Linked DNA regions of Collimonas fungivorans Ter331. Each later gene encodes a partner of the first gene's protein in a complex. Links are inferred from orthologs where the notes say so. Each region holds a gene or a part of one and is shown in the gene's direction. Other genes may lie near its edges. The genes, in order: CFU_RS14980 and CFU_RS12550.

Evidence for each region.
Region 2: the proteins of CFU_RS14980 (region 1) and CFU_RS12550 are in contact, whole or in part, in a cryo-EM structure (PDB 9GE8), measured with the Escherichia coli proteins. The link is inferred for Collimonas fungivorans Ter331 from one-to-one orthologs.

Annotation. Positions count from the first base shown.
Region 1 is NC_015856.1:3,427,918-3,436,779, reverse strand. The notes cover bases 253-3,403. They hold CFU_RS14980 (ABC transporter permease), read left to right. Parts: upstream 253-652; coding sequence 653-3,154; downstream 3,155-3,403. Other genes in these bases: CFU_RS14975 (group II truncated hemoglobin), read left to right, coding at 3,271-3,403; CFU_RS14985 (DUF4126 domain-containing protein), read left to right, coding at 253-653. Outside these bases: more of CFU_RS14985, read left to right, coding at 69-252; more of CFU_RS14975, read left to right, coding at 3,404-3,642; DNA recombination protein RmuC, read left to right, coding at 3,680-5,146; CFU_RS14965 (hypothetical protein), read left to right, coding at 5,372-5,635; CFU_RS14960 (VOC family protein), read right to left, coding at 5,738-6,130; CFU_RS14955 (DUF1810 domain-containing protein), read left to right, coding at 6,160-6,579; CFU_RS14950 (GNAT family N-acetyltransferase), read right to left, coding at 6,639-7,097; gephyrin-like molybdotransferase Glp, read right to left, coding at 7,106-8,413; molybdenum cofactor guanylyltransferase MobA, read right to left, coding at 8,424-8,862.
Region 2 is NC_015856.1:2,893,795-2,902,424, reverse strand. The notes cover bases 4,000-6,918. They hold CFU_RS12550 (ABC transporter ATP-binding protein), read left to right. Parts: upstream 4,000-5,049; coding sequence 5,050-5,787; downstream 5,788-6,918. Other genes in these bases: CFU_RS12540 (LysR family transcriptional regulator), read left to right, coding at 6,194-6,918; CFU_RS12545 (hypothetical protein), read left to right, coding at 5,815-6,174; CFU_RS12555 (arylesterase), read right to left, coding at 4,359-5,051; CFU_RS12560 (SurA N-terminal domain-containing protein), read left to right, coding at 4,000-4,176. Outside these bases: lon (endopeptidase La), read left to right, coding at 1-1,332; CFU_RS12570 (HU family DNA-binding protein), read left to right, coding at 1,616-1,888; more of CFU_RS12560, read left to right, coding at 2,245-3,999; more of CFU_RS12540, read left to right, coding at 6,919-7,108; CFU_RS12535 (thioredoxin family protein), read right to left, coding at 7,123-7,545; tRNA (adenosine(37)-N6)-threonylcarbamoyltransferase complex dimerization subunit type 1 TsaB, read left to right, coding at 7,700-8,404; rimI (ribosomal protein S18-alanine N-acetyltransferase), read left to right, coding at 8,401-8,630.

The DNA of each region.
Region 1 (8,862 bases):
GCGGCTGGCGTAGATTTAAGTTACGCTAGTCATTACCTGGGAAAAACAGACCGCCGAGAGGGGACATCATGATCGATACACTATCTAGCGCTGCGCTTGCCGGCGGTTTGTCCTGGGCCAGCGGCATCCGCCTGTACATGGCGCTGTTCATCGCCGGCTGGTTCGGCCGCCTGGGCTGGATCGACCTGCCGCAGGCGCTGCAGGTGCTGGAATCGCCCTGGGTGATAGGCGTCACCGGTTTGCTGGGCGCCATCGAGTTCCTGGTCGACAAGATTCCCGGCCTCGATTCGGTCTGGGACGCGGTCCACACCTTTATCCGGATTCCGGCCGGCGCCATCCTGGCGGTGGCCGCCATGGGCCACATGGATCCGGCCTGGACCACGATCGCGGCGCTGATCGGCGGCACGTTTGCGCTGGGCGCCCATGCCACCAAGGCCGGCAGCCGCGCCATGATCAACACCACGCCGGAACCGCTGAGCAACTGGACCGCTTCGTTTGCCGAAGACGCCACCGTGCTGGGCGGCCTGTGGGCGGCGTTTTTCCATCCCTGGCTGCTGTTTGCCTTCCTGATCCTGTTTTTCCTGTTTGCGATCTGGCTGCTGCCCAAGTTGTGGCGCGGCCTGCGCTGGGTTTTCCAAAGGCTTGCTACATGATCTTTCTGCAGTCCATACGCATGACCCGCCGCGACTGGCGCGCGGGCGAATTACGTTTCTTGCTGATAGCACTGATCGTGGCCGTCGCCTCCTTGTCGGCGGTCGGTTTTTTTGTAGACAGGATGCGCGCCGGCCTGAGCCGCGATGCGCACCAGCTGCTGGGCGCCGACCTGCTGATTTCCGGCGACCAGCGCATCAGCCCCGGCTGGCGCAGCGAGGCGCAACGGCGCCGGCTGACCCTGGCCGACACGGTGGTATTCCCCAGCATGGCCATCGCCGGCGAAGGCGACAGCACCAGGTCGCAGCTGGCTTCGCTCAAGGCGGTCAGCGCCGGCTATCCGCTGCGCGGCAGCCTGGTGGTCGCAGACAAGCTGGGCGGCGCTGATGTGACTACCCGGGAAATCCCGGCGGCAGGCACGGTATGGCTGGACGCCAACATGTTGACCGCGCTCAATCTGGCGGTGGGCGATCCGCTCAAGCTGGGCGACCGCACTTTCAAGATAGCCAAAGTCCTGATGATCGAGCCCGACCGCGGCAGCGGTTTCATCAACTTCGCGCCGCGCGTGATGCTGTCCATGGCCGACCTGGCCTCCACCAACCTGGTGCAGGACGGCTCGCGCGTGATCTACCGTTTGCTGCTGGCGGGCGAACCGCAGCAGGTGCAGGATTTCCAGCAATGGGTGGAAAGCGACATCAGCCGCGAAAACCTCAAGGGTGTGCGCATCGAAGGCCTGGAAAACGGCCGTCCTGAAATGCGCGCCACGCTCGATCGCGGCCAGCAGTTCCTGTCGCTGGTCGGCCTGTTGTCGGCTTTGCTGGCGGCGGTCGCGGTGGCGATGGCGGCGCGCCGTTTCATGTTGCGCCACCTGGATGCCTGCGCCATGCTGCGCTGTCTCGGCTTGACGCAGAACCAGGTGACGCAACTGTATTTGCTGGAATTCCTGCTGGTCGGCCTGGCCGGTAGCCTGATCGGCGTCGCGCTGGGTTTCGGCGCGCATTTCATGCTGCTGGATTTGCTGGGCAAGTTTGTCGCCAGCGACTTGCCGCCCGCCAGCGTGATGCCTGCGGTGCAAGGCCTGGTCACCGGCTTGCTGCTGCTGGTCGGTTTTGCCTTGCCGCCGGTCCTGCAGCTGCGCAACGTGCCGCATAACCGCGTGATCCGGCGCGAACAGGATGCGCCGCAAGCGCTGGTGCTGGCCACTTATGGGCTCGGGACGCTGACATTTATCGGCCTGCTGTTGTGGCAGGCTGGCGACATCAAGCTGGGCTTGCTGACTGCGCTCGGCTTCCTGGGCGGTTTCGGCCTGTTCGCCTTGCTCGGCTGGCTGGCGTTGAAGGGATCGCGCCATGTGCGCGGCCTGTCGCGACATCCGAGCTGGCGTTTTGCGCTGACCGCGCTGCAGCGGCGGCCGGTGGCCACCGTCGTCCAGATCGTCGCCTTGTCGCTGGGTTTGATGGCCTTGCTGCTGCTGACGGTGATCCGCGGCGACCTGGTCGGCGCCTGGCGCCAGGCTACCCCGGCTGACGCGCCAAATCGTTTTGTCATCAATATCCAGGACGACCAGCGCGCCGACATCACGCAACGCCTGCAGGCGGCCGGCATCGCCCAGCCGCAGCTGTTTCCGATGATCCGCGGCCGCCTGACCCAGGTCAACGACAAGCCGATCACCGCCGATACCTATCCGGACGACCGCGCCAAGCGGCTGGTCGACCGCGAATTCAACCTGTCCACCATGAACCAGCTGCCGGCGCAGAATACGCTGACCGCCGGCCGCTGGTTTGACGATAGCCGGCCCGAAGCCTCGGTCGAAGAAGGCCTGGCCAAGACCCTGAACCTGAAACTGGGCGACAAGCTGCAGTTCGACATCGCCGGCCAGCTGGTGACGGCGCCGGTCACCAGCCTGCGCAAGCTGGAGTGGGGTTCGATGCGGGTGAATTTTTTTGTCATCCTTAACCCCAAGCTGATGGCCGAGATGCCGCAAACCTGGATCACCGCTTTCAATTTGCCGGATGCGCACATCAATTTCGGCAACCAGCTGACGCGCGATTTTCCCAACCTGACGGTGGTCGATATCGGCAGCGTCATCAAGCAGATCCAGGGCGTGATCGACCAAGTGGTGGCGGCGGTCGAATTCCTTTTCCTGTTTACCCTGCTGTCCGGCGCGCTGGTGCTGTATGCGGCGCTGGTCGGCTCGCAAGACGAACGCACCCGCGAAGCCGGCCTGCTGCGCGCGCTGGGCGCCACCCGCAAGCAGTTGTCGCAATCGCAATGGATAGAGTTCGCCCTGATCGGCAGCCTGGCCGGTTTCCTGGCGGCCAGCGGCGCGGCGGCAACCGGCTGGGCCCTGGCGCACTATGTGTTCAGCTTTACCTGGACCTTCAGCCCGCTGGTATGGCTGGCGGGGATGGCGATCGGCGCCGCCTGCACGTTTGCCGGCGGCTGGGTCGGCCTGCGCCATGTATTGAACCAGCCGCCGTTGCAGACCTTGCGCGAAGCCTGAGCCTGGTTATGTCAATTCGGGGATAATGGCGGCTTACGTTACCATTCTTCCCTATGACTACAGAACACACCACTGCCGCCAGCGAGCCGGCGCAACAGCAGGCCAGCCTCTACGACATGATAGGCGGCGCCGGCAAGCTGCGCGAACTGGTCGACCGTTTCTACGACCTGATGGACCTGGAGCCGCAATTTTCCGTGATCCGGGCCCTGCATCCGACCACGCTCGACGGCTCGCGCGACAAGTTTTACTGGTTCCTGACCGGCTGGAGCGGCGGTCCCGATTTGTACATAGAACGCTTCGGCCATCCGCGCCTGCGCGCGCGCCATTTGCCGTATGCGATCGCGACGCCGGAACGCGACCAGTGGCTGCGCTGCATGGCGCTGGCGATGCAGGATGTCGGCATGGAGGAAAGGCTGCAGGAGCATTTGCTGACATCCTTCTTCCAGACTGCGGACTGGATGCGCAACAAGGCAGACGCCCAGCCGTGATTTCACCGCAATCCATTTTTAGCTTATCGAAGAATACATGACATCAACCGAACTGCTCATCCTGCTTGCCGTCGCCGCCGTTCTTATCGTGCTGCAGATCATCGCCATCCTGCGCAGCTCGCGCGGCGCCGATCCCGCGCAACAGCTGACGCAGCTGCAAAACGACCTGCAGCGCCATCAACAAGATATTGGCGAGCGCCAGCAGCGCGAACTGCGCAGCGAGGTGCAGACCAGCGCCCAGGGCATGCGGCAGGAACTGGGCAGCAGTTTCGGCCAGCTGCAGCAGACCCTGGCGGCGCAGATGACCAGCGTCGCCACCTTGCAGAACAACCAGATCGACACTTTTGCCCAGCAACTGGTCAAGCTCAACGAAACCAACGCCCAGCAGCTCGACAGCATGCGGCTGGCGATGAACCAGCAGGCGCAGACCAATCGGGAGGAACAGGCGCAGTCGCTGCAGCGCTTCGGCGATACGCTGAACCAGACGCTGGCGGCGCTGACCGAATCGAATGCGCAGCGCATGGCGGAAGTACGCGCCACGCTGGAAGCGAAGATCAAGGACCTGCAAAACGACAACGGCTTGCGCCTGGAAGAAATGCGCAAGACCGTGGATGAGAAACTGCATGCAACGCTGGAGCAGCGCCTGGGCGAGTCGTTCAAGATCGTTTCCGACCGCCTGGAAAAAGTCCACCAGGGCCTGGGCGAGATGCAGCAGCTGGCGATCGGCGTCGGCGACCTCAAGCGGGTGCTGACCAACGTCAAGACGCGCGGCACCTGGGGCGAAGTACAGCTGGAAATGCTGCTGGAGCAGGTGCTGACGCCGGAACAATACGCGAAGAATGTGGAAACCGTTCCCGGCAGCGGCGAACGGGTCGAATTCGCCATCAAGTTGCCCGGCAACGACGACGGCGGCACGCCGGTGTGGATGCCGATCGACGCCAAGTTCCCGAAAGAACAGTATGAGCGCCTGGCCGAGGCCGCCGACCGCGCCGATGCCGAAGGCGTAGCCGTAGCCTCGCGCGAACTGGAGCGCGCGGTGCGCGGCGAAGCCAAGACCATCGCCGAGAAATACCTGTCGCCGCCGCTGACCACCGACTTCGCCATCCTGTTCCTGCCGACCGAAGGCCTGTACGCCGAAGTCATGCGCCGTTCCGGCCTCGCCGACGAATTGCAGCGCGTGCACCGCATCAGCATCGCCGGGCCGTCGACCTTGTCGGCCTTGCTGAACAGCTTGCAGATGGGATTCAGGACGCTGGCGCTGGAGAAGCGTTCATCCGAAGTATGGCAAGTGCTGGGCGCGGTAAAGACCGAATTCGGCAAGTTCGGCGACGTGCTGGCGGCCACCAAGCTGACCCTGGAACGGGCCGCCAAGAATATCGACCAGGCCGAAGTGCGCAGCCGCCAGATGGCGCGCAAGCTGAAATCGGTGGAGGCCTTGCCGAGCGATGCCGCACAGCTGCTGCTGGGCAAAGAGCCGGAATTGGCGCCGGACGACGAAAGCTGAAGCAGTATTTCACTAAACAAGCCGCATCCTGAATTTTTTGCCGGCCGGGATCGGGACGGTTACATCTGGTAGCAACTATGCATGATTGGAAATAGTGGAGCAATAAGCTCTGTCCTATACTATGTGCACAGCATGCGCCGCCGGGTGTTGGATACCCGCACATTTGCCTGCGGAAAACAGAAAACCGAAGTTTGCTGAACAGGCCCGAAAGAAAAGGAGTTGATCATGCGTACGCTCATAATTTTGGCCGCGGTCGCCATGCTGGCCGGTTGCGCCACGGATGCCGAACGCGCCGCCCAGGCACAGCGCGACGTCGACCAGATGATGCGCATCTATGGCCCGGCTTGCGAAAGACTGGGGTATAAAAGCAATAGCAATGAATGGCGCAGTTGCGTGCTGCGGCTCGACACAAAAGACAATACCGAACGTTACCCGGCAACTACCACCTGCTTCGGGCATCCTGGCTTGTTCCAGTGCTCCACGTTCTGAAGACAGCAGCCGGACGTAAATCAATGCAGTATTTTTTGCAGGCCATCAATGTGAATTGATGGCCTGCTTTGACATGGAGACCGCGCGCGACGGTTTTTAACTTTAAGCCACAGCGTCGTGGCAACAGACACAAAGCTTGTTGCCATCTGCATCGCGGAAATAGGCGCCGTAATAATCCGGATGATATTCCAGGCGCAGCCCGGGCGCGCCTTCGCAGGATCCGCCGTTGCGCAAGGCCGCAGCGTAGGCTTTGTCGACGGCGGTGCGCGTCGGAGCGAGCAGAGCGATCATCTGGCCGTTGCCGGCAGCGGCCGCGCCGCTATAGGGAGCGCCGATGATGAACAGGGGGCGCGCCTTGCCGCTGGCCATCCAGGCCGCCCACGGTTTGTCCGCGTCGCAGAATTTGAGCTGCAGCTCCAGGACTTCCATGATGGCGGAATAGAAGCCGAACGCGCGCTGAAAATCGGCGACGCCGACAAAAACATGAGAGATCATGGGGTTTTTCCTTTCGATGGAAGAAAGACGTGAGCGATCAATACAATCTGCAACGCTTTGTAGCGGCCCACCAGCCGGTCTTCGATATCGTACGCGAAGAATTGAGCCAGGGCAGCAAGCGGAGCCATTGGATGTGGTTTGTTTTTCCTCAGATTGAAGGACTGGGACACAGCGCCACGGCGGCCAGGTATGCGATCTCATCGCTTGGAGAAGCGCGGGCGTACCTTGAGCATCCGCTGCTGGGGCCGCGCCTGCGGGAATGCTGCCGGCTGGTTGCGGGTGTGGACGGGCGCTCGATAGAAGATATTTTCGGTTTTCCCGACTACATGAAGTTTCAATCCTCGATGACCTTGTTCGCCGAAGCTACGCTCGATAACCAGGTTTTCAACGAGTGTTTGCAAAAATATTTTGGAGGAGAGCGTGATCAGGCCACGCTCTCTCGATTGTGAGCTCCGCGATGACGCGCAGCAGGGTTTGAGATCGTCGGAGTATTTCGTTGTTCAGCGTTTTAGCTGAGGGACAAACGCATCGGCACAAAGCATATGCCATGCATTTCAACTTGTGGGCCGGTTTTGACGAAGCCGAAGCGCTCATAGACAGGCTGCGCGAAAGGCGAGGAGTTGACCGTAAATGCGTCGATGGTCCCGAGCGCGGCGGTTGCTGTTTTCACTGTCTGCCAAAGCTGCCTGGCCAGACCGCGGCGTTGAAAATCCCGGGCGACAAACAGATGGCACAGGTGGCTGCGGTCGCGCAGTGCGATAAATCCCGCGAGTACGTTGTCTTCAAAAGCCAGGTGGTACTGATAGCGCGGATCGGGAATATATCCTCTTACGGCGGCTGCCGAGACGGATTCGAAAAAACCTTCGGCGCCCTTGCCGCCAGGCGTGGCCAGGAATTCATGTGCAAAGCAGTGGATCAGCGCGGTGATGGCGTCGGCGTCTTCGATATGGGCAGCGCGGAATTCCATGCGCGTCCTTAGATCAGGCCATCGAACAGGATCACCTCGACCGCATCGCCGGCGGCGACGCCGCCCTGTTCATGCGCCAGCACGATCATGCAGTTGGCTTCCGCCATCGAACGCAAGATGCCTGAGCCTTGGGCGGCGGTAGGGCGCACGCTCCACTGACTGTCGTTCATGCTGAGGATGCCGCGCTGGTACTCGGTGCGTCCCGGGCGCTTGCGGATGGCGACGGCCGCCGTGGCGCGCATCAGCGGCAACGGGGCGACCTGCGCGCCCATCAGCTGCAGCAAAGCCTCGCGCGCGAAAAAGTAAAACGACACCATGACCGCCACCGGATTGCCGGGCAGGCCGAAGAACAGCGCTTGCTTGCCGCCCGACGTAATGCTGCCGAACGCTAGCGGACGGCCCGGGCGCATGCCGATTTTCCAGAAGGCGACGTCGCCCAGCTGCGCCATCATCTGCTTGGTGTGGTCGGCGTCGCCGACCGAGACGCCGCCGGAAGTGATGATGGCGTCGGCATTCTCGCAAGCGCTGCGAAATGCGCTTTCCAGCGCCTGCGGATCGTCGCCGACCACGCCCATGTCGATGATGTCGCAGCCCAGCCGCTGCAGCATGCCGTACAAGGTGTAGCGGTTGGAATCGTAAACACAGCCGGGATCCAGCACTTCACCCACCGAGCGCAGTTCGTCGCCGGTCGAGAAAAACGCCACGCGCAGACGCCGCCTTACCGGGATCTCGGCGATGCCGAGCGAGGCCAGCAAGCCGAGGTCGGCGGGGCGCAGGATGCGGCCCTGGGCAATCGCGGCGCTGCCGGCTTTCAGGTCTTCGCCGGCCAGGCGGCGATTTGCGCCGGGTTTGACGGCATCGGCCGGGATGGTGACGAAACCTGCCGCGCTGCCGGGGCTGACAAATTCTTGCGGGATGACAGTGTCGAGCCCGTCCGGCATCAGGGCGCCGGTCATGATCCGCACCGCCTGGCCGCTGGCGACCGCTCCCAGGTAGGCGCGGCCGGCGTGGGCGGTGCCGGCCACCGCCAGCACGGTATCGGCATCGCTGCGCAGGTCGGCCGAGTTGAAGGCATAGCCGTCCATGGCCGAGTTGTCGTGCGCCGGGACGTCGATCGGCGAGATGATGTCGCTGGCCAGCACGCGGTCGAGGGCGCTGCGCAGCGCCACTTTTTCGATCGCAGTGACTGGCGTGATGCAATCGCTGATGATGGCCTGCGCCTGCCTTACCGGCATGGCGTCCGGATCGTAGTCCGACAGGCAGCTGGTCAGTTCGGACAAGGATGGCTTGGCGGGACGGATATTCAGGTTGGTCATTGCGTTTGCATTATCGCTGTAGTAACTGTTCTCGGGTATTGATGTTACGGAAGGCGTCGGCATCGGTAAACAGCGTTTCGCAATAGTTGAGGCGGCGGTACCAGGTTTCCATCTTACGCCCGCCGCCCTGCAGGTAGTCATTGAGGTCGGTCAATAAAGCGGTTTTCAGCAGCATGAATACCGGCTGCGGCCAGATGTCTTGGTCGCTGCCTTCGCGGGTGGAGGCCACCGCCAGGTCGGCGCCGGCGCTGGCCAGTGCTTGCGCCAGGCGCTGCACCAGGTCATGCGGCAGGTAGGGCGAGTCGCAGGGGGCGGTCGCCAGGTAGGGCGTAGCGCAGTGGCGCAGGCCGGCCTGCAGGCCCGCTAGCGGGCCTGCGAAGCCAGGCTGCTCATCGGGCCAGACCGGCGCGCCGAACGCCGCGTAGCTGTCCTGGTTGCGGTTGGCGTTG
Region 2 (8,630 bases), 540 kb from region 1 along the record:
GGTAAAACCTCGCTGGGGCAGTCGATCGCCCGCGCCACCAACCGCAAGTTCGTGCGGATGGCCCTGGGCGGCGTGCGCGACGAAGCAGAGATCCGCGGCCATCGCCGTACCTACATCGGCTCCATGCCAGGCAAGATATTGCAAAGCCTGGCCAAGGTCGGGGTGCGCAATCCGCTGTTCCTGCTGGACGAGATCGACAAGCTCGGCATGGATTTCCGCGGCGATCCGTCTTCGGCCTTGCTGGAAGTGCTGGATCCGGAGCAGAACCATACTTTCTCGGACCATTACATCGAAGTCGATTTCGACTTGTCGGACGTGATGTTCGTGGCGACGTCGAATTCCTTCAATATTCCGCCGGCGCTGCTGGACCGGATGGAAGTGATTCGCCTGTCCGGCTACACCGAAGATGAAAAGACCAACATCGCCTTGCGTTACCTGCTGCCTAAGCAAATCAAGAACAATGGTTTGAAGGTCGAGGAAATCACCCTGGCCGAAAGCGCGATCCGCGACATCATCCGCTACTACACGCGTGAAGCGGGTGTGCGTTCGCTGGAACGGGAAATCTCCAAGATCTGCCGCAAGGTGGTCAAGCTGCTGCTGTTGAAGAAACAAGAGAAGAAGGTCGCAGTCACCTCCAAGAACATCGATAAATTCCTCGGTGTGCGGCGTTTCGACTTCGGTGTCGCCGAAAAAGAAAATCAGATCGGCCAGGTGGTCGGACTGGCATGGACTGAAGTGGGCGGCGAACTGCTGACCATCGAAGCCGTCAAGATGCCGGGCAAGGGCGCAATCATCCGTACCGGCACCCTGGGCGATGTGATGAAGGAATCGATCGAGGCAGCGCGTACGGTGATGCGCAGCCGCGCCGCGAAACTGGGCATCCGGGGTGAGGCGTTCGAGAAGAGCGATATCCATATCCACGTGCCGGAAGGCGCGACGCCGAAGGACGGACCGTCGGCCGGCGTCGGCATGACGACCGCCCTGGTGTCGATCTTCACCGGGATTCCGGTGCGGGCGGATGTCGCCATGACAGGTGAAATCACCTTGCGCGGCGAAGTCCTGCCTATCGGCGGCCTGAAGGAAAAACTGCTGGCGGCGCATCGCGGCGGCATCAAGACGGTATTGATTCCAGAGCAGAATGTGAAGGACCTGGCCGAAATTCCGGACAACGTCAAGAACAAGCTGGAAATCGTGCCGGTGCGCTGGATCGACAAGGTGCTGGAAATCGCCCTGGAGCGGCAGCCTGTGCCTTTGACCGACGAGGAAGCAGTGCTCGATGCAAGCGTCGCCAAGAGCAGCGAGAAGACCGACCCTAGCGTGGTCAAGCACTAAGCCCGCGGCGGATTCGGATAAGCTATCGAATCCGCCGGTCTGATTCCTGTTCGCAAAAAAGCGCTCGCAAGAGCGCTTTTTTTATATACGGATGTGTTGAATATATCAAGTTTGTAAAATCAGGTTAAACCTTTCCATATCCCCGGCAAACCGCTTGACACAAGGCTTTGCGGCTTGTTTAATACCAGCTGCAGATTTTTTTCTGCAGTCCATCTGCGATGATTTTTCGCACAAATGCGGAACAAGCATCATCTCGAATTTCAATTCATGTGAGGGGGCTTCAGTGAACAAAACCGAATTAATCGATCACATCGCCAAGTCAGCAGACATTTCCAAGGCCGCGTCGACCCGCGCGTTGGATGCCGTGATCGCCGCAGTTAAAACCACTTTGAAAAAGAACGGCTCAGTAACGCTGGTCGGCTTCGGCACGTTCTCGGTAGGCAAACGCGCAGCGCGCACCGGCCGCAATCCGCGTACCGGGGAAGCAATCAAGATCAAGGCAGCGAAAGTTCCTAAATTTAAGCCTGGCAAAGCGTTGAAAGATGCTGTAAACTAGCGTCTTTTGGCGTGGTGACAAACGCCAAATAAGTGGGCCTTGCAAAACCGTAGCGAGCGACCCAAGGTCGGTAGGAGAAGCGGAGGCGTGCGAAAGCACGGTGAGCATCGCAGTACCGAGATTGGGCCGCGCAGTAGGTTTTCGAGGTCAACTGAGATTTGTAAGCAGTTTTAGGAGTGGTAGTTCAGCTGGTTAGAATACCGGCCTGTCACGCCGGGGGTCGCGGGTTCGAGTCCCGTCCACTCCGCCAAAATACAAAAAAGGCGAACGAGAGTTCGCCTTTTTTCTTATGTACGTCCGGTTTGTAATGCAGCCTTCTTATTGCAGCCTTCCTTTTTGATCTTGATTGGCAGACCATGTTTGAATTTGTCCGTACCCATCAGCGCTTGATGCAGTTCTTGTTGCTGCTCTTGATCATCCCTTCGTTTGCACTGGTCGGGCTGCAAAGCTATAGCAGCTTTGGCGACGGCGCCAACACGGTGGCGAAAGTCGCCGGCCAGCCGATCACCCAGCAAGACTGGGATGCCGCCTTGCGCCAGCAGATGGACCGCATGCGCCAGGCGTTCGGCGACCGTTTCGACCCGAAGATGGTCGAGACGCCGCAAGCCAAGCAAGGCGTGCTGGACAACCTGATCGCGCAGCGCGTGCTGGTTGCCGCGGTCGGCAGCGAACATCTGTCGGTATCCGACCAGAGTTTGCAGCAAGCCATCATGGGCGTGCCGGAATTGCACGGCGCGGACGGCAAGTTCGACAACGAGCGCTACAAGGCCTTGCTGGCGGCGCAGGGCATGACGCCGACCATGTACGAGGCGCGCCTGCGCCAGGATATGGCGATGCAGCAACTGAACGGCGCGGTGCAGACCACGGCGTTTACGCCTAAAACGGTAGCCATGCGTTTGTCTGACATCAACGACCAGGAACGCGACGTGCAGGAACTGCTGTTCAAGACTGCCGACTATGCCGCGCAAGTGAAAGTCACTGACGCCATGCTGCAGGACTATTACGTCAGGAACGCCAAGGAATTCGAAATCCCCGAACAGATCAAGGCCGACTACGTCCTGCTCGACAGCGCCGCGGTTGCTGCCCAGGTAACGGTCAGCGATGCCGACATCAAATCCTATTATGACCAGAATGTCGCCCGCTATACGGTGCCGGAAGAACGCCGCGCCAGCCACATCCTGATCGCCGTGAAAAAAGATGCGCCGGCCGCCGAGCAAGCTGCCGCCAAGGCCAAGGCGGAAGGCCTGCTGGCCCAAGTGCGCAAGACGCCGGCCGATTTTGCGAAAATCGCCAAGGCGAATTCGCAGGATACCGCTTCCGGCGAGCTGGGCGGGGATCTCGGTTATTTCGGCGCCGGCAGCATGGTCAAGCCTTTCGAAGATGCGGCCAGCAAGCTGAAGCAGGGCGAGATCAGCGACCTGGTGCAATCCGATTTCGGTTATCACATCATCGAACTGACCGGCATCAAGCCAGCGGTGGTCAAGCCGCTGGACGAAGTCAAGGCGGATATCGGCGCCGAGATCAAGAAGCAGCTGGCAGCACGCAAATTCACGGAACTGGCGGAAGCTTTCAGCAACACGGTGTATGAACAGGCCGACAGCCTGAAGCCGGTTGCCGACAAGCTGCACCTGCAGATCCAGTCGGCCGCGAACCTCGGCCGCCAGCCGAATCCTGCCGCAGCCGCCGCTCCCTACAACAACCAGAAATTCCTGACTGCACTGTATTCCGACGAGTCGCTGAAGAACAAGCACAACACCGAAGCGGTCGAGATCGCGCCGAACACGTTTATCGCCGGCCATGTCACCGAATACAAGCCAGTGACCAAGCGTTCGTTTGAAGAGGTCAAGGCAATTATCACCGACAAGGTCACCCGCACGGAAGAAGCTGCACTGGCCAAGAAAGCCGGCGAAGAAAAGCTGGCTGCCTTGCGCGCGCAAGACAGCGGCAGCGGTTTCGGCGCAACGCAGACCGTGTCGCGGGTAAAGAACCAGGGCATCAATCCTGCCGGATTTGAGGCGGTGATGAAGGCCAATGTCAACAAGCTGCCTGCCTTTGTCGGCGTAGTGCTGCCGCAGCAGGGCTACGGCTTGTACCGGATCGCCAAGGTCGGCCAGCCGGCGGCGCAGGACCAGGCCCGGCGCACTGCCGAACAGCAGCAGATCACCGGCGTCCTGGCGCAACAGGAAATGCTGGCCTACGTGGACGTGCTGAAAGAGAAAGCCAAGGTCAAGATCCTGAAGCCGGTCGTGACCGCATCACCGGCTGACGACGGCACCAAGCAAAACTGACGCAGAACTGATTAGCCTGGCTGATCTGAAAAATGCCCATCCGGCGCAAGCGGGATGGGCATTTTTTTATTATTCTTCGCTCACGTCGCGCTGGTTCAGTTTCTGCAAGAGGCGGTGGTTGTCGTGGAAGATCGCCTTGAATGCGGCGATTTGTTCCCTCGACATTTCACGCGCGTCGCATGCTATTTGGCCAGCAAGGGCTTCAATCCGGTCCAGACATTGTTCAGCATGATCGGGTGGGCCTGGGCGACCGGATGGATGCGGTCGGCCTGGAACAGTTCCGGCTTGTCCGCCACACCGTCCAGCAGAAACGGAATCAGCGGCACCTTGTTTTGCTTGGCCAGCGTTGCATACAGCGAAAAGAATTTTTCGGTGTAGTCGCGGCCGTAGTTGGGCGGAATCCGCATGCCCACCAGCAAGACCTTGGCCTTGGCTTGCTGGGCCGCGCCGATCATTGCCCGCAGGTTGCTTTCGGTAGCGCTCAGCTGCAAGCCGCGCAGGGCGTCGTTGCCGCCCAGTTCGATGATGACGATATCCGGCCGGCGCTGCAGCAGGGCCGGCAGGCGCGTCTTGCCGCCGCTGCTGGTTTCGCCGCTAATGCTGGCGTTGACCACGCTGCCGTCGATATTTTCCGCTTTCAGGCGCTGCTGCAGCAAGGCGACCCAGCCGCTGCCGCGCGCCAGTCCGTATTCGGCGGAAAGGCTGTCGCCTAACACCAGTATCGATTTTGATGCAGAATAGGCATTGTTCGTCCATACTAGGCTGAGCAGGCCAAGCAGCAGGATGGCCAGCCGCAGGTGGCCGGCGATTTTACGGCGCCAGCCCTCGGTCAAGTTCTGAAAACCATTCCCCAACCCGGAGTCGATAATCTGCATGCATCAGTCCTCTTCTGTTAAACCTGCAACGGCCCCGGCCATAGACGTCCAGCGCTTGACCAAGCGGGTTGCCGACGCCAGCGGCGAGCTGGTAATTCTCGATGATATCAATTTTAACGTCCAGGGCGGCACTACGCTGGCGATTGTCGGCGCTTCCGGTTCCGGCAAGTCGACCTTGCTGGGCTTGCTGGCCGGCCTCGATACGCCGTCCTCGGGCACCGTGCATATCGACGGCAGCGATATCTTTGCCCTGGATGAAGACGGCCGGGCCGGCTTGCGCAAGGAAAAGCTCGGTTTTGTATTCCAGTCTTTCCAGTTGCTGAGCCATTTGAGCGCACTGGAAAACGTCATGCTGCCGCTCGAGCTGCGCGGCGACAAGGACGCGAAAGAGAAGGCGCAAGCCAAGCTGGAGCGGGTCGGCCTGGCGACGCGCTTGCAACACTATCCGAAATACCTGTCTGGCGGCGAGCAGCAGCGAGTGGCCCTGGCGCGCGCTTTCGTGACCGAGCCGCCGCTCTTGTTCGCCGACGAACCCACCGGCAGCCTCGATGCGGCTACCGGCGATGCGGTTATCCAGCTGATGTTCGACCTCAACCAGGAGCGCGGCTCAACCCTGGTGCTGGTGACGCACGATACCTCGATCGCCATGCAGTGCCGCCAGACCATCACGATCGCCGCCGGCCGCCTGTTGCGCCCGGGCGATACCACGGCTGCCGATGCACAGATATTCCAATAGCAAAGAAAAGAATCCGGAGGGTAGTGCATGTCGACATGGTTGTCAGTAACAAAAGCAGTGCTGCCGTATATCAGCGATATCATTTCCGTCGCGGCGCCGGTGTTCACCCGGCGCAAAGGAAATACGGAAGAGAGCCAGCTGCAGATCCTGCAGCAGCAGGTGAGCGAGCTGCAGGCGGCGTCGCTGCAGAATCTGGGCGACATCAAGGCGCTCGCCGAGCAGCTCCAGACCGCGCTGCCTTTGCTTGAACAGGAAATGCGGCAAGCAGCGCAGCAAGCCGATGCAAGATTGCGGCGCGCCAGCCTATTGTGCGGACTGGCGCTGGGCCTTAGTGCACTGGCCTTGGTGGTCGCCGTTGTGGCTTTGTCGAGCAGGGCCGCAGCCTAAGATAGGATGAAAGAATAATATGGATCGCTTGCAGTCAATGCGGGTATTTGCGAAGGTGGTGGAGCAAGGCAGCTTTGTCGCCGCGGCCCAGGTGCTGGACATGTCGAATGCGGTGGTCACGCGGCTGGTGGCCGATCTGGAAAACCATCTTGGGATCCGCCTGCTGCACCGTTCGACGCGCCGCATGGCGTTGACCGAGCCGGGCCAGGCCTACCTGGAGCGGGTGCGCCAGATCCTGGATGAAATCGACGAGGCGGAAGCCGCCGCTTCCGTATTGTCGACCAAGCCTGCAGGCACCTTGCACATCTATTCCCAGATCGGTTTCGGCCAGACCCAGCTGGCGCGCCTGCTGCCGCTGTATTCGAAACAGTATCCCGATGTGCGGCTGGACGTGACCTTGTCGGACCGCACCGTCGACCTGATCGAAGAGGGTTTCGACCTCGGCATCTTTTCAGTCAACCAGAAATTCGACGCCAGCATGGTGGCGCGCCAGCTTGGCATCGCCGAAGTGCTGCTGTGCGCCTCGCCGGCTTATATCGCCGAACATGGCGTGCCGCAGACGCCCGAGGAGCTGGCCCAGCATTCCTGCCTCAATTTTTCGATGGAACATTTGCGCCACCACTGGACTTTCCAGTCGGCCGAAGGCGCTTCGATTATTCCGATCACCAGCAAGGTCATGTCGAACAATACCGATTTGCTGCGCCAATGCTTGCTGGCGGGGATGGGCATCGCCATGCGCACCTCGTATACGCTGGGCGACGATATGGTGGCGGGACGGGTAGTGCGGGTGCTGCCCGACCACCAGATCAACAAGGTGGCGGTGCGCCTGGTCTACCCGAGCCGGCGCCTGCTGTCGGCCAAGGTGCGCAGTTTTGTCGATTTCATGATGGCGCAGTTTCCGCATCCGGATTGCGATCCGTGGCTGGCATCCTAGCCGTGGCTGGCATCCTAGATATCCGCCAGGCGCCGCAGTAAATTGGCTTCCAGCTGCCAATGGCGTCGCTCGGCGCTGCTCAAGGCTTCGGCCTGCAGTTCGGGCAGGTTCTTCTCCATCTGCGCCAGCAGGATTCTTTCAGCCAGGCGCAGGTCCATTTCAACCGGACCCAGGAACGCCACCACATCGCCGCGCTGTATCAGCAGGGTAGGGAAATTGTCGACATCCAGGTCGCCGACCAGCTCCGCCTGGTCTTCGATGTCGATCCAGACGAATTGCACTTGCGGGTGGCGTTGCGCCAGCGCCGTGAAATTAGCGAAATACTCCCGGCAGCTGCCGCACCAGGCTGCGCACAGGCAGGCTGCGACCCAGCCGTCGTCGGCCAGGGTGGCGGCAAGTTCCTGATGGTTGTCGTTATCGAGAGTGAGGATCAGCATTCGCGATATTTTACAGTGAGTGCGCCGGATTCTGCTTGAATACCCGTGGTTTCAGAGTTCGCGGGGTACTTGCGGCTGGATTGGTCCGCTCATTGGCCCACTCAATCGCGCGGAGTGCAGCCGAAGCAGCGTCGAGCGCGGTAAAATACGGCCCATGCAGACCATTCTTGCCATTGAAACATCTACCGAACTGGCCTCCGCCGCCTTGCTGCGCGACGGCCATGTGATTACCCGCGAATCGGCGGGCGTCCAGACTCATTCGCTTGCCATCCTGCCGATGGTGCAAGAGTTGCTGGCCGAGGCCGGCATCAGCCTGGCACAGTGCGATGCGCTGGCGTTCGGCGTCGGCCCCGGCTCCTTCACCGGCGTGCGCACCGCCTGCGGCATCGTGCAGGGACTGGCGTTCGGCGCCGACCTGCCGGTGCTGCCGGTGGTGACGCTGGCCGCCATGGCCCAGGCTTGCCGCGACCTGAATGGCGCCGGCGAAGTGCTGGCGGTGCTGGACGCGCGCATGGGCGAGGTCTACTGGGCCCAATATCGTTTCGCCGCCAATGCCTGGCAAGTGGTGGTCGAGCCGGTCCTGTCGGCGCCGTCGCAGGTAGCGCCTTTGCCGGTGCTGGGCGGCGTGCTGCAAGCCTGCGGCAACGGCCTGGCGGCCTACCCGGAAGCGTTTGCCGCGGCTCCGTACGCCGCCGCAGGCTTGCCGGCGGTGATGCCGAATGCGCGCCAGGTCGCTCAACTGGGCAGCGTGGCGCTGGCGCAGGGCGGCGGTTTGAGTGCGGTGGATGCGCAGCCTTTGTATTTGCGTAACAAGGTCGCGCTCACAACCGCCGAACGCGCCGCCAAGGTGAACACATGAACGCCAACGCCCAACCGAGGCCCGGCATGCGGCCGCTTGCATTTGCCGCCATGCGCATCGAAGACCTGGACGAAGTGGTGGCGATCGAAAAGGCCGTGTATTCGCATCCCTGGACCCATGGCAATTTTGTCGATTCGATCCAGAGCGGTTATCAATGCTGGGTACTGCGCGATGCGGAACAGGTACTGCTCGGCTATTTTTTCATGATGCAGGCGCTGGATGAAGC